2 regions of the Blautia wexlerae DSM 19850 genome follow, and region 2 is predicted to be linked to the other one. Evidence: riboswitches for the same ligand, from Rfam matches in the RefSeq annotation. Region 2 holds a riboswitch; the other holds the start of a gene.

Region 1 (8,090 bases), 730 kb from region 2:
TTTATATCTGGATGATCTTTCATATAATTCTGGAAATTTTCGTAGTTATGACCTTGACGATAAGAACGATCTTTTGCACTGGTCTGTGTAGGTTTCTTGCGTTTCTTATAACGTACAGAACGTCTTAAGTCACCATTGCGGACATCGAATACACAATCATTGATGTAGGAGTAAAGTGTTCTTCTGGAGCAACCCAATTCTTCTGCATGAGTAGCATAAATATGACCGATGGACTGATGCTTCTCCTTGATCAATGGAACCAATAAATCATTCATGGATTGAATGCTTTCCGGAGTCTGGTTAATGCCGACTCTGCAATCGACCAGCACGCTACGGTACTCATCATGGGCATATTTGGATGAATAAAACTTTCTGGGCATAAGACAATGGGTCTTTTTACCACAGCCATTACATACGTAGGGAGGTTTATTCAGTTTCTCACATTCAGCTGTCTCATATGCGGGACATATATCAGTGCAGCGAAAGGATGGTTTTCTGCAAAGCTTACAATGAATGCCACACATCTTATCACACAAGCATGTCACCTTACAGTTCTTGCGATGAATACATGGCGGGTGAGTGTAACCTGAATCCGGACGTTCTTTTGTATGTGCGTGGAGACGTACTTCCTTTGATATGGTAGATGGATTTTTACCAATAATCCGTCCAATTTCAGTGAAGCTTTTATTCTCAGTAAGACCTTTCTCGATATCAACACGCTGTTCAAATGTTAAATGTTTCTGATTGCCTTTATTTTTCATAATTATCTCCAATCTGCACAGGCAGGCAATCAGCTGCAAGTACATTATACGGAGTAATGATTATCAAAGACAATATGGCAAATATGTGTGCAAAAGTAACTTCGACCTATATGGAATTTACTCTTGCATTTGGTCCAAAACCGGAATTTAGTTTTTCATTTAAGTTTTTCTACTACCTATGGTTATATTTTAGCACATATAGTGCCAAAAGTAAACATGTGTTCTTTCTTTGAGTAAAAAATTTGCGCGTCTAACTCATCACTAAAGTAACGAGAATGCGACGCGCAATTATTCAAAACCAAAAACATTACCTGCAAATCATACAAATCCCCACACATCCAATAACCAGCGCACAGAAAAGAAACGCTTTCCCTGCGCGTCCCCTCCCTGATTTTGTCTCCCCCTCAAAAAATTTGTTGTCTTTTCTCCAAAAAAGTGTATAATACGATTTAATCGAACATTCATTGACAATTACCGGTTTTTAGTTCTGTCAGTCACGGTATAGAAATGTCGGACTTTCAGCTAAGAGGGAATCAGGTCAGAATCCTGAACAGTCGTGCTGCTGTATACGTGCAGCCATATCTCATATCCATTGCATCGTTATGCGAGAAGGAGAGACATGGCGTTACTGCGTGAGTCAGAATACCTGCTATAAACTGCCGCCATTAACTACACGCAATAGGAAATGGAAGGGTGATCTTCTTTAGTGTTCTCTTTTTTACAGAAGTATCATCCTTACATATGTTTTCTCTGTTCCTTTTAAGGAATATAGAACACCGGCAGTTATCGGTACCTTGTTATTTTTATCATAGTCCATACTACTCCCATACAGAGAAAACAACATTGTCTATCAGCAAAGGAGTATTTTTTTATGTCACATTCTCTGACACTTACGCGTCGTAACTGCGGACAGTATATTGAGAAGAATATGGAACTTCCACAAAACTGCCGCGCTATCTCAGCAGAAACCTTTTTTAACAGACCTGATATTCGTTCTGTGGTATTTCCCTATGAAATGGAACAGATTGGAAACAAAGCCTTTCAGGGATGTTCCCGGTTAAGCAGAATAGAGCTTCCTGAACATCTGCAAAAACTTGGCATAGGGGTATTTTCAGACTGCATTTCTCTGAAAAAAGTCAAAATTCCCGCCAGCCTTACCAGTATTCCAAAAAACGCATTTAACAATGGCCGGAAACTGAACAGTCTGGAGTTCGCCCCGAACAGCAAACTGACATTTATCGGTCCGAATGCCTTTTCAGAATGCGCTACTCTTACGGAAGTTGTTTTCCCTGCCTCTCTGGAAGAAATTGATGACAGGGCTTTTTATAAATGTAAGAAACTGAGTTGTATTTCTTTTCCGGGGGGGGGATTTAAGGGTTATCGGAAAGCAGGCTTTCTATTTCTGCGGAATGGATTCGCTGCAGCTGCCTGATTCGCTGGAAGTTCTTGATGAGAGTGCTTTTTTTAAGTGCTGTAATCTGACCTCTGTGGTGATTCCGCCCAATGTCAGATACCTTGGAAAATGGATCTTTCATGGATGTAACCGCCTGCAGTATCTGGAGATTCGCCATGATCCTGAATTTATCGGGGAATGGATCATCAACAAAGCGGCTACGATCCGCTGTTATAAAGGTTCTAAAGTAGACAGATACTGCCAGCAGTCAGGATTCAAAGTAGAATACTTTTCCTAATAACAACAAAATCTGTATTGAACAGACAAAAAAGAGGAATGTTTATGAATGATACTTTTACTTATTTTCAAAAGAAGGGATGTACTGTTTTTTCTTTTCCGGGAAAAACAAGGGTTCTTAGCACCAGTCCTCTTAATGGCGGGATCACTGCTCATCTCACGCATGCTTTAAATATCAACTGCATGAATGGTGCCTATGAATGTGAAATGCTTGGAAACACCTATGAGGAAGACCTGAACATTCATACAAAAGAGCTGGGAATTGATCCGCAGACAGCAACCGCACTCAGCACAGCGGCATGGACTGAACTGTGTGCTGTTGAGAAAATCTGTTATCAGGAGTTATCCGTGACTGCTGCTGTTACAGGGGGAATTGATTCAAACGGAATGTGTCCGGGAGATCCTTCTTCTTACTATGAAAGAAACGGCGCTTACGAGATGCTGCCACCCGGTACGATCAATGTTTTTATCTATATCAATCAGAATGTTACAGAGGCAGCCATGGTCCGCTCAATGATGATTGCTTCGGAGGCAAAAGCAGCGGCCGTTTCACATCTCTTACTTGGAAGCTGTTATTCAGAAGAAATCGCGACAGGTTCTGGTACTGACGGAATGGTGATTGCCTCGGCTATGGAGGGAGAGCTGACACTTACCGATGCCTCCGGACATTCCAAGCTTGGAGAGCTGATTGGCAGGGCAGTCCGTATGGCAGTAAAACATGCCCTGATGAAACAGACAGCTGCCTGTGGTCCGAGACAGTTTCAGGTTCTTGTTCGTACTGGCAGATATGGAATCACCCCGGGAACTCTGTGGGATTTTTATACAGAGCATGAGATTCTTTTTCATGCATACAATATTAGTTTTAAGAAAGCTTCTGAGCTGGAAGGAATACTTCTATCGCGAAACAGAAACAGCAATCTGGTTTTATGTGTGTCTCTTTATCTTCATCTGATGGATCAGCTTCGCTGGGGACTAATCATGGAACCGGAGGCTGTCCGAGAGGGAAAAAGGCTGCTTCTTTATGGACTGTACTGTGGACGGGATACTTATCTGGGCGATGTTTATCCTGAAGATGTATGGAAGAACGAAGTACTGAAAACATTTTCACTTAAAGAACAGCTGATTTATATTTTAATCTGTTATTTTTCTGTCAGATCATAGTTGGATCATCACATTTTTATGGTAAAAATATTCTATGCCTGCTTTCTCCTGATGAAATACAAAAGGGAAGTGAATAGAATAAGTTCAATGTCCACTCACTTCCCTCCTGAAATCGTTGAAATCTATATACACATTATAAGGGAAAAGCCGCAAAAAAGCGAATCCGGGTGGTTGTGGATAAAGTAAAAATGACGGATAAAAAACAGTACATAACATCAAGCATCAGGTAAACTAATAAACAGCCTGAAGAAAACTCTCCAGACTGTTTTTATCATTTCTGTGCGAAATACTCTTTTGTAAGTGTAATGGCGGTTCCTGAAAGCAGGAATACACCAATTAAGTTGGGGATTGCCATAAGACCGTTGAATGTCTCAGCAATGCTCCAGAGAAGTCCCAGATCTACAGTTGCACCAAGGATTGCCACTAATGAATAGGCGATCATAAATGGGCGGATAACTTTTGCAGAGAATAAGAATTCAATGCAGCGTGCTCCGTAAAGTCCCCATCCGATAATCGTTGAGAACGCAAAGCAACACATGGCAACTGCTGTAAAGATAGAAACCCAGCCTCCGTATGTAGCAGTAAATCCGGAAATTGTAAGTTCTGCGCCTGCCGCTGCACCGTAATTTACCGGCACGCCGCTTACAAGGATCACAAGTGCTGTCAGAGTACAGATCACGATTGTATCTGCAAATACCTCAAAGATACCAAACATACCCTGTTTTACAGGTTTGCTTGTATCTGCACAGGCATGAGCGATAGACCCTGTACCAAGTCCGGCTTCATTGGAGAAAATACCTCTGGAAACACCCTTTTTCATACTGAGGAAAAAGCTTCCGATCACACCGCCTGTCACTGCTGACGGATTAAAGGCTCCATAAACAATATCATGGAAAACTGCCGGAACTCTTCCGATATTTAAGACCACAACGCCCAATGCAAGTACAATATAAAACAATGCCATAAAGGGCACCAGCTTCTCGGAAACACTTCCGATTCGCTTGATACCACCCAGCAGTACCATACCAACCAGCAGCGTGATCACAATTCCAAGGATCAGATTCAATCTGCCTGTGGAAGACTCTGAGATCACATTGAAGTTAATAAGAGCTGTATCAATTGCTGTTGTAATGGTATTTACCTGAGTAGCATTACCTGTTCCAAATACAGTCAGTACACCGAATGCAGAATAAAGAACTGCAAGAAATCTCCAATTCTTTCCCAGACCGTTCTTAATATAATACATAGGTCCGCCTACATAATCTCCATGTCTGTTTCTCTCACGGAAGTGTACTGCCAGAGTAACCTCTGTAAATTTCGTGCACATTCCAAGGAGCGCGGAAACCCACATCCAGAATACAGCTCCCGGACCACCGATGGCGATAGCTCCGGCAACACCGGCGATATTTCCCGTACCTACTGTACCTGCCAGTGCAGTACAGACTGCCTGGAAAGGTGTCATGGAACCGTCAGAAGCCTCTTTCTTCTTAAAAATTCTTCCCAGTGTGGTTTTAAGCGCATACGGGAATTTGCGGATCTGGACAAACCCGGTCCGCAGGCTCAGGTAAAGCCCTACGCCGATAATACAGATCATAGCCGGGACACCCCAGATAAAATTATTTACGACGTTATTGATGGATTCAATTGTCTGAAGCATGTTAAATAAACCTTTCTTTCGTGTAATAATAACAGTTTAGCACTTTTTTCACCGTATGTACAGAAAAATTCTATTAAGATAAAGCATTAAAGCACAATAAGTTAACAGCGCAAACAGATACGATCAGCCGCTCCACTGCTTGCCATACCCATATCACTGCTTCACAGTTTGAGCAAAAGTCAAAATAACGTATAAATTTGTCATAATTTCAGTAGCATTTCCTCACCCAAACCTCTATTATTGTAAATATGAAATCAAGGAAAACACCTATGTATTTTCTAACAGTACTTAAGCGTTTCAGTCATTAATTTAACACTTTTCAACCTAAGGAGGACATGACAAAATGATTCAGAAATATACTTACGGAACCCCATTTGAAACCGATGCCATCGTAACTTCTATCCCGGCTTCTGAGGGGACTCCTGCATACGGAACTATCTCCACAGAGAACGGCTTCTCTTTTACTTATGACATGGATGACAACGATGTTGTCTATGGTCTGGGCGAATCAAACCGCGGAATCAACAAACGTGGATACGTTTATGAAAGCAACTGTTCCGACCAGCCAAACCATACAGAAGATAAAATCTCCCTCTACGGAGCACATAACTTCATCGTAATCTCCGGAAAACAGACTTTCGGTCTCTTCGTTGATTATCCCGGAAAACTGAAGTTTGATATCGGTTACACACTCTCTTCCCAGTTAAAGATCACCTGTGAGGATGCAGATCTTTATCTGTATGTGATCGAGGGTGAAACCCCTTACGATATCGTAAAACAGTTCCGTAAAATCATCGGAAGAAGCTATATCCCACCTAAATTCGCATTTGGTTTCGGTCAGAGCCGCTGGGGATATACAACTGCTGATGACTTCAGAAAAGCTGCTGACGGATATCGTGAAAACAATATTCCAATCGATATGGTATACATGGATATCGATTACATGGAAGACTACAAAGATTTCACAGTCAATCAGGAAAACTTCCCTGACTTTGAGGCCTATGTCAATGAAATGAAAGAAAAAGGCATCCACCTTGTCCCGATCATCGATGCAGGTGTCAAGGTAGAGGCTGGCTATGATGTTTATGAAGAAGGCGTTGAGAAGAACTACTTCTGCAAACGTGAAGACGGCAGTGATTTCGTTTCCGCCGTATGGCCGGGCTGGACTCATTTCCCGGATGTCCTGAACGCAGATGCCAGAGCATGGTTCGGACAGAAATACGAACGTCTGATTTCCAAAGGAATTGACGGTTTCTGGAATGACATGAACGAGCCTGCAATGTTCTGCACACCGGAAGGCGTTGCTGAATTAAAAGAATACATCAAAAACAACTTCATGGACAATGAAGAAACATCTGGATTCGTTCTCGGCGCAAAGGTAAAAGGACTTGCAAATAATCCGGAAGATTACAAACGCTTCTATCACAATGTAAACGGTCAGAAGATCCGCCACGACAAGGTACATAACCTGTTTGGCTATAACATGACCCGTGCAGCAGGTGAAGCATTTGAAAAAATCGCACCTGGCAAACGTTTCCTGATGTTCTCCCGTTCCTCCTATGTGGGAATGCACAGATACGGCGGAATCTGGATGGGAGACAATAAATCCTGGTGGTCACACATCCTTCTGAACTTAAAGATGCTTCCATCCCTGAATATGTGCGGTTTCCTTTACACAGGTGCAGATCTGGGCGGTTTCGGTGCAGATACCACACGTGATCTGGTACTGCGCTGGCTGGCACTTGGTGTATTCACACCTCTTATGAGAAACCACTCCGCTCTGGGAACCAGAGAACAGGAAGCTTACCAGTTTGAAAATATCGAAGACTTCCGCCATGTGATCGGTGTCAGATATCGCCTTGTTCCATATCTGTACAGTGAATACATGAAAGCTGCATTAAACGATGACATGATGTTCCGCCCATTGGCATTCGACTACACAGAGGATGCATTCGCAACTCAGGTAGAAGATCAGCTTCTTCTCGGAAACGAAATCATGATCGCACCTGTTTATACACAGAATGCAAAAGGCCGCTATGTATATCTGCCAGAAGAAATGATGTTCGTAAAATTCCTGCCTGACGGAACAATTTCTCAGGAGATTCTTGAAAAAGGACATCACTATGTAGAAGTTGCCCTGAATGAAGTTCCACTGTTTATTCGCAAAGGAAAAGCAATCCCGGTTGCTGATGTTGCGCAGACAGTAAAGGATATCAATCCGGCTACGATCCGCATGATCGGATATGAGGGAGCTGAATATGACCGTTATGATGATGACGGAGTAAGTGCTCTGTAATTTAACCAAATCAATCAGATTTATCTGCCTCAATTACAGGAATTACCAGACAGCAGTTAGAATTGAACGAGATGTCACCTCATAAAAAATAAAAAGAAACAGTCACATGTATCCAATGAATATCAATATATTCTTTCAGTTATGTGACTGTTTTCTTTTAACTTATCAATTCTCCAAAAGAACCTGGTTTTGCCGGAACAAAATTTCCACCTTCATCAATTGTTCCAAATTTTTCTTGATATTCTCCTTCAGTACGCGAAATTTTAGGTTTTTATTCTCTTTAGCAGATTCTACTCATGGGGAGAACATACTCATACCCATTGTATCCATGGAAGCCATACTTACGCTGTAGGGCTTTCTATCCTCCCCATAGAAACACTTCTCCGAAGAAGTGGGCTAACATACTTACTTAATTCCGTTAAAAATTAATACGTATTCCATGCAGGAATATCGGAATCACCTCCAACATAATATGATTATCTTTTTCAATCATCTTCAATCACTTTGTTCAGCATCAAAATATCT
Region 2 (8,090 bases):
CAAGCTTGTCTGTCTGCTCCTTAAATGCCTTCTCAGCTACATCTTCCTTTCCGAGAAGCACAGCATAGAGTTTCATCCATTCAGTTCTTCCCAGAGGATGGCTCTCATAACTGGAACGTTCTACCATTACCGGGATACCAAACTGTTCCAGTTTCTCTTCCACCTCCGGATTATGATGGATCATAGTTGATTCAATGGCAAGACCACAGCCTTCATCCAGGATCAGTTCATAATCCGGTGCATTGTACTTGCCTGCATAAATCATTTTTCCGGATTCCATGGCATCTTTTGCTTCCTGGATATACCATCCATTCTCCTGAGTTCCTGAAAGACGAATGCTGTCAATACCGTCAATTGCGCGGAAAAGATCCATGGCAGAGGTTGCTACCAGATAGATGTTGTTCAGCGGTTGTTGAATAACTGTGATATCTTTTTCAAGCCCCTTTGGAGCCTTTTTTCCCTCTGGAACTACAAGAAACTGTCCTTCCTGATCGATAGTAATCAGAGCATAGCCATCATTGTAATAGTCTACGCTGAATTCTTCTGCGTAGGAAAGTTCCATACTGTGGTCATAGGTAAGTCCCGGGATATCCACAGGAGTTTTTGCATTGTCTTTATCTGCTGCGTATGCTGTACAGACAGTGCATATACAGATAATAAATAATGCAACTGACATAAAACCGATAAATATTGTTTTTTGCTGTTTCTTTATTATGTTTTTCATCTTCATAATTGTTTCTTTGTTTGTATGTGATTATTTTGCTGTTTTTTCTGCTTCTTTGGCAGTTGTGGAATCAAAATTTAAGGTGTAGTCAATCTCGTGAGGCTCACTCATTGCTACTGTATCTGCTGTTACCTCCATCTCTGCATCAAATACGCTGACAGGGATTTCAAAAGTGGAGTTTCCGTCTTTATTAACCGGCTCATATTTCTCACCATCCACAAGCATATAATCATAGTTCGGACTGCTCCATACGATAGTTGCTGTAGCTTTATCGCCTTCTACATTAATGGCTGCAGGAGAATCAATGGTTGCTCTTCCTGAACCGCCTGTAAGAGTTACATCCATGGTATAGTCGCCGTCTTCAAGATTCAGATCTGCCAGAGTCTTACCTTCACTTGTCTTACTGTCTTTCGCATCTTTGTCTGTGTCATCTGCTTTGGAATCTGCATCTTTATTTTCTTTATCATCTTTTTTTGCATCTGTATCATCAGATTTTACAGGATTTTTGACACTTACCTTATGGTCATACCATTTTCCTTTTGTTCCGATCAAAGCTACATCGAATTCTTCATCAATTGCGGGTACCGGGATATCAAATCCATATACTTCCTCACTCATTCCATCGCTGTATGTAACAGTATCTGTGGTTGGCTCAAGAACCTCTGCCCCGTCTTTCTGTGCATCTTCTGCCTTTCCGACGAAAAGGTTTACAATTTTCTTAGAAGCAAGGCTTACATGGATAGTCATCTTGCCCTCCTTTACTGTAAGGGTTCCTTTTCCATCGTTTGCTTCATTTACATGGAACATTCCGCTGTCTGTATCAAATTCTGCTGTGTAGGTGCCATCCTCTAATGTATCACTCTTGGATGCATCTGTTTCTTTATTATCTGTGTTTTCTGAATCAGCATCTTTTGCAGTTGTTTCTTCTTTATCAGTGGTTTCTTCTGTTGCCGTATCAGTATCTGTCTTTGCAGCAACCGGGCTTGTACCGATCAGAGTAGCTGAAATAGTAAGTGCTGACATTAATAATGTAAATGAACGTTTCTTCATGATTATTTCTTCTCCCTTATCTTCATATTTTTTATAGTTTTTTCTATCGTGCTGTTCAACCCATCTGCTGCAGAGCAACAGGCTTTTGAACAGGTGATGGCAAATATATTATAGTAATTCCAGAAAATAATGCAATTAAGACAGTTCCTCTGGATCTTTCTCAGATGTGCGCACGTTACTGTGAACGGAATGAACAGAAACGTGCGAACTGTTTGCAGTATTTTATGGAATTGCTATGACTTCTTTTTTTCTTATCATATAATATATCTGCCCGGAAACTTTTGCAAGTTCTCCGGGCAGTTTATCTTGTTTGAACAATATTTTTTATTCAGCGTCAGCCTCTGCAGTATCAGCTGTTGTCTCAGCTGCGTCATCTGCCTGTGCATCGTCTGCACTGTCATCTGTTGCTTTGGCATCAGTATCTTCTGCTGCTGCATCGTCAGATGCTCCAAGAGAATCAATTGCTGCTTTTGTATGAGCCACATACAGATCTTCTACTGCTGCGATTCTTCCAAGACCTGCGATCTGACAGTCAACACTGTCGAAATCACCGGATGCCTCAAACTGAGATTTCCAGGAATCTGCATCATCACCAGCCATATCATTGTTAGCGTGGTCTCCGGCAACAACCATCAGAGGACGAAGGATTACATTCTTGAATCCTGCTTCTTTTACTTTCTCGATAACCTTGTCACATGCTGTGTCTTCCGGTTCTCCCTCTACAGTTCCGATGAAAGCGTTTGTGAATCCAAGATCATCCATCTGTGTCTGCATCTGGTCATAGGTTACGTTAGCTGTATGGGATGTACCATGTCCCATGAATACAAATGCTGTGCCTGCATCTGCTGCTGCTTTCATATCATCAAATCCAGCTTCCTTGCAAGCTTCATCTGTGATCGCCTGAGCAACTGCTTTCTTGTCATCATTGATTACTGTAGCGTCATCACCAACTTCACCGAGCATTGGCTCTGCAATTGCAACAGATTCAAATTTGTCTTTGTATCCATCAATTGCCTCTGTCATTTCATCATATTCTGCACCATGCATCAGATGTGTCGGCTGTACAACAAGATTCTTAACACCGTTAGCTACTGCACGGTCAAGAGCCTGCTGCATATTATCGATTACTTCATCATCTCTTGCCTGTACATGGTTGATGATAATCTGTGCTGTAAATGCACGTCTTACTGACCAGTCCGGATATGCTTTTGCAAGGGCATCCTCGATTCCTTTGATATCCTCTGCACGGCTGTCGTTGAAGGATGTACCAAAACTTACTACAAGAAGTTCATTCTCACCAATCTCATCCTGGTTACGAGGATCATCTTTGGAAGCATCACCTGTGTCACGTCCAAAGTATTCAGGGCTTGCTTCTTCACCTGTTACCAGTTCTTTCTGAGCATCTGTAAGTTTGTCCCATGCTTCTTTTGCTGCTTTGCAGTCTTCGTCAGTTGTGTCTGTTCTTTCCTGAACATAAATCTTATCGATCAGGGCACCAACTTCGTCTGCGGCTTTCTGATCATCATCAGAAGCTTCTGTTGTATCATCAGATGCTTCCTCTGTATCTGCTGCATCTGCATCGTCTGCAGCTGCTTCTGTGTCATCTGCAGCCTCTTCTGTTGCTGCATCATCAGATGCAAAAGCAACTGTACCTGTTGCTGCTGTCATGGAACAGGTCATGGATACTGCCAGTAATAAGGCTAACATGGATTTTCTTTTCATTTCGTTTTTCCTCTTTTATTTCTCGTATTTCCGGACAATTGTATGCACAAAAAAGGCAACTGCATATTCTGCAGCTACCGCTTTCCCATAAATACATGGTTTATATGTACCAGATATATCTGTAATTTCGATTCTGTCTGATTCATTTAATAAAAGAGCTATGTATCGTTATGAGAATACAGGTTCTGTATACCGCAGACCTTAAATTCTACGCCAAGGCAGTTCTCCTGACTTCGATCATCGCTGTTTCTCCCTTCCCGGTTTCCCAGTGGTTTCTGAAAAGCAGCTCCCATACACAGTGACGGTATCGCTCCGGATTCTCACCGGATTCTCTTTTGCACATCAAGTACGATGCAACCTTTGCGTTATAACATTGCACATATTCAATTCGGATATTCTTTTTTTATCACATTTTAACAAAAATGTCAATACAATTCGTGTATATTTTCCTTTAATGTTTGGCATTAATGTTACTGTTCACTCCGTTCACAGTAACGTAGCCAAAATTCATTCCAGATTGCCTGCGGCAATGGAATTTTGGCTTGTATGTATATTATCGCGTTATTCATTACACTTCTGTCAGGGCTTTGAAAAAACAGGTTCTGTTTCCGGTATGGCAGGCTGCACCGATCTGCTCTACTTTAGCAAGGATCGTATCATTGTCACAATCCAGTGTAAGGGATTTTACAAACTGGAGATGTCCGGATGTGAGTCCCTTCGTCCAGAGTTCATTGCGGCTTCTGCTCCAGTAAGTCATTTTACCTGTTTCAAGAGTGGTATTAAATGCTTCTTCATTCATATACGCCAGCATCAGCACTTCGTTTGTCTGATAATCCTGGGCTATAACAGGTACCATTCCATCACTGTTTAATTTAAAATCAGACCATGCGATGCTGCTTTTTAAATTCACTGTATTTTCCATTTTCTGTCTCCATCTAATTTATTGATTGCCATAAATCATTTCGTAAATTTTCAAATTTTACAAACTGCCCTTGGTAGACAGAACATCTGTGATCCTTGGATCATAGGATGTGGCTGCGTCCAGTGCTTTGGCAAAACTTTTGAACATTGCTTCTGCTACATGGTGATTATTCCCACCTGCCAGAACCCTGATATGAAGATTCATGCCACAGGCATAGGAAATGGCATAGAAGAACTCTTTTACCATTTCCGTGGACATGTCACCGATCCTGTCTGTGGTAAACTCTGCATCCCATACAAAGTAAGGTCTTCCGGACAGATCAATCGCACAGAGCACCAGGGATTCATCCATGGGAAGGATGCAGCTTCCATAGCGCTTAATCCCCTTTTTGTCACCAATTGCTTCTTTTAATGCAGTTCCCAGAACAATTCCTGTATCCTCGATGGTGTGATGGTCATCCACCTGAAGATCACCATGGACTCTGACACTGAGATCAAAGAGCCCATGACGGGTAAATCCATCCAGCATATGGTTAAAAAATCCCACACCTGTCTCAATATCAGAATATCCGGTTCCATCCAGATTTATTTTTAATTTGATTTCTGTTTCTTTTGTATTTCTTTCTGCTGAGGCTTCTCTTGCCATGGTTAAGTCCTCTCTGTCTTACTTATTTTCAAACACTCTGAATCCATTGTTTTAATGCGCAAACTACAGTTTACATTATAGCAGATTTCAAATTCAAAGCCTTACCATTATTCTTTATCTTCATCCTCAAAACGAACTGCAATAGAATTTGCATGTGCAGTAAGCTGCTCAGAAGTTGCAAACTGAATGATATCTTTGTGTATATTACGCAGTGCGGATTTTGAGTAATATACAATACTTGATTTCTTGATGAAATCATCTACGGAAAGGGCTGAGAAAAATTTGGCTGTTCCGTTTGTAGGAAGTACATGGTTCGGACCTGCAAAATAATCTCCCAGTGGCTCGGAACTGTACTCTCCGATAAAGATCGCACCTGCATTCTTCACTTTCATCATATCTTCAAAGGGATTGGCTGTCACGATCTCCATATGTTCCGGAGCGATTTCATTGGCTGCCTCAATCGCCTCGTCCATATCCTCTGCGATCAGAATGTATCCAAAGTTATCAAGAGACTTCTGAATGATTTCTTTTCTGGAAAGAACCTCCACGAAACCTTTTACTTCTTCATCTACTTTCTTCGCAAATTCCTCACTTGTAGTGATCAGGATAGCACATGCCAGTTCATCATGCTCTGCCTGGGAAAGAAGGTCAGCTGCCACAAAATGCGGATTAGCTGTCTCATCTGCAAGAACAAGGATCTCACTCGGTCCTGCAATGGAGTCAATGCTTACATAGCCATATACTGCTTTCTTTGCAAGAGCTACGAAAATGTTTCCGGGACCTACGATCTTGTCTACCTTCGGAATACTCTCTGTTCCGAAAGCAAGGGCACCGATCGCCTGTGCACCACCCACCTTATAAATCTCATCTGCTCCTGCTTCTTTGGCTGCTACCAGTGTGGAAGCGCATACTTTGCCATCCTTTCCGGGCGGTGTTGTCATAACAATATGCGGGACTCCTGCCACTTTCGCAGGTACAATATTCATCAGTACAGAAGACGGATAAACTGCTTTTCCACCGGGTACATAGACACCCACACGATTTAACGGTGTTACTTTCTGTCCAAGCATAGTTCCATCTGTTGTGCTTGTAAACCAGCTGTTCTGGATCTGTTTTTCATGATACTGACGGATATTGACCAGAGCTTTGCGGATCACTCCAAGAAGTGCAGGATCAATCTGCGCATAAGCCTCTTCAATTTCTGCATCTGTGACGCGGATAGTCTCTTTTGTCACATCAGCTTTGTCAAATTCTTTTGTATAGGCAAAAAGGGCTGCGTCCCCTTCATTTTTTACTTTATCAAGGATCTGAGCTACTGTGGATTCAAATTTCCCATAGTTATTCGGGCTTCTTTTCAGCAGATTCTCAAGAATATCCTTTGTTGATTCTTTTGTTAATTTTACTGTACGCATCTTTACATCTCCTCCTGAAGAACTCTTCTTAAGTCTTCAATAAGTTTACGGATTCTCTCATTTTCCATCTTCATGCTCACCTGATTGACTACCATTCTGGCAGACAACGGGCAGACCTCTTCCAGCACCTTCAGTCCGTTTTCCTTCAGTGTACTTCCGGTCTCCACAATATCTACGATCACTTCAGACAGACCAACGATGGGTGCCAGTTCAATGGAACCGTTTAATTTGATCAAATCTACTGTCTGGTGTTTTCTGTTAAAGAAGTAATCCTTGGCAATATTTGGATATTTAGTCGCCACACGGATCAGCTGGTTGTTCTCCAGAACTTCTCTGGCACTCTCCGGTCCGCAGACACACATCTTACATTTTCCAAATCCAAGATCCATCACTTCATAAAGCTTACGGCCTTCCTCCAGGATCGTATCCTTTCCCACAATTCCGATATCTGCCGCACCATACTCTACATAGGTAGGAACATCCGGCCCTTTTGCAAGGAAGAATTTCATCTTCAGTTCTTCATTAGTAAAGATCAGTTTACGGGAATCTTTATCTTTCATCTCTTCGCAGGTGATTCCTGCTTTCTCAAACATCTCCATTGTTTTGTTGGCAAGTCTGCCTTTTGTCAGGGCAACTGTCAGGTATCTCATGGCTTATCTGACCTCCTTTTTCAAACGTAATGCCACACATCTGCCCTCTGCACGAAGTTTCTGTGCCTCTTTAATGGCTTCTGTACGGTTCTGTGGCTCGTATTCGATTACTTCCGGCTTCTCCTCTTTCTCAGAGATCAGTTTCTGGCTGGAAAGTGCAAGAAGAAGGTTATCTACTTCAAGGGCAAATCCGATAGATGCCGCAGGTTTGCCAAAGTGTTTCATCAGGCCATTGTAACGGCCTCCCTTGATCATAGGTTCACCGGTTCCGTAAGTATATGCCTGGAAAATGATACCTGTATAGTACTGATATTTACTAAGCATTCCAAAATCGAAAGAGATATACTTTTCATATCCGTAGTTTTTCATAATCTCATAGATTTCTTCCAGTCTGGAAACTGCCTCCAGTGCGCAGGCGTTGTTTGTCAGACTTCTGGCTTTCTTTAAGACTTCTTCTGAACCAAACATCTGTGGGATTTCAGTAAAGGCTTTCTGCATACTGTCTTTGAGTTTCTGTTCTTCTACAAACTCTTCTACTCCGAAAGAATTTTTCTGCGAGATCAAAACACGAAGACGTTCTTCTGCTTCCGGACCGAGTTCGGCTTCTTTTAATAAGGATTTGAAGTAATCTACCTGTCCGACACTGACCTGAAATTCTGTAAGACCTGCTGCCAGAAGGCATTCCACTGTCATGGCAAGAAGTTCTGCATCTGCATCTGCGGATTCATCACCGATCCGTTCTACTCCCATCTGTGTGGTTTCTTTGAGATGTCCTCTGTAGCTGGTGTTATTAATAAATGTGTTTCCTGTGTAGCAGAGGCTTACAGGTTCTTTGTCCGGGGAAAAGTAGGTTGCACAGGCTCTGGATACAGACGGGGTGAAGTCAGGTCTGAGTACCAGGGTATTGCCTTCTCTGTCAAAGAATTTATAAAGTTCTTTGGATGGGATGGTTCCTACTTCGCGGC

The links. Region 2 has a riboswitch for cobalamin ahead of NQ550_RS09180 (sirohydrochlorin cobaltochelatase). Riboswitches for the same ligand answer to the same signal wherever they lie in the genome.
Region 1: it holds a riboswitch for cobalamin, as region 2 does, so the genes downstream of both, NQ550_RS05740 (leucine-rich repeat domain-containing protein) here and NQ550_RS09180 (sirohydrochlorin cobaltochelatase) in region 2, are expected to answer to the same signal.

The regions. Positions count from the first base shown of each region.
Region 1 is NZ_CP102267.1:1,232,866-1,240,955, reverse strand. It holds gene NQ550_RS05745 (IS30 family transposase) at 1-761, opposite strand, end outside; cobalamin riboswitch at 1,227-1,429, shown strand; gene NQ550_RS05740 (leucine-rich repeat domain-containing protein) at 1,633-2,193, shown strand; gene NQ550_RS05735 (leucine-rich repeat protein) at 2,171-2,452, shown strand; gene NQ550_RS05730 (adenosylcobinamide amidohydrolase) at 2,497-3,612, shown strand; gene NQ550_RS05725 (alanine/glycine:cation symporter family protein) at 3,884-5,269, opposite strand; gene NQ550_RS05720 (glycoside hydrolase family 31 protein) at 5,613-7,565, shown strand; gene NQ550_RS05715 (peptidoglycan-binding domain-containing protein) at 8,051-8,090, opposite strand, start outside.
Region 2 is NZ_CP102267.1:1,965,477-1,973,566, reverse strand. It holds gene NQ550_RS09190 (ABC transporter substrate-binding protein) at 1-676, opposite strand, end outside; gene NQ550_RS09185 (hypothetical protein) at 755-1,774, opposite strand; gene NQ550_RS09180 (sirohydrochlorin cobaltochelatase) at 2,099-3,496, opposite strand; cobalamin riboswitch at 3,697-3,873, opposite strand; partial or broken gene hisI (phosphoribosyl-AMP cyclohydrolase) at 4,071-4,397, opposite strand; gene hisB (imidazoleglycerol-phosphate dehydratase HisB) at 4,476-5,063, opposite strand; gene hisD (histidinol dehydrogenase) at 5,171-6,475, opposite strand; gene hisG (ATP phosphoribosyltransferase) at 6,478-7,125, opposite strand; gene hisZ (ATP phosphoribosyltransferase regulatory subunit) at 7,129-8,090, opposite strand, start outside.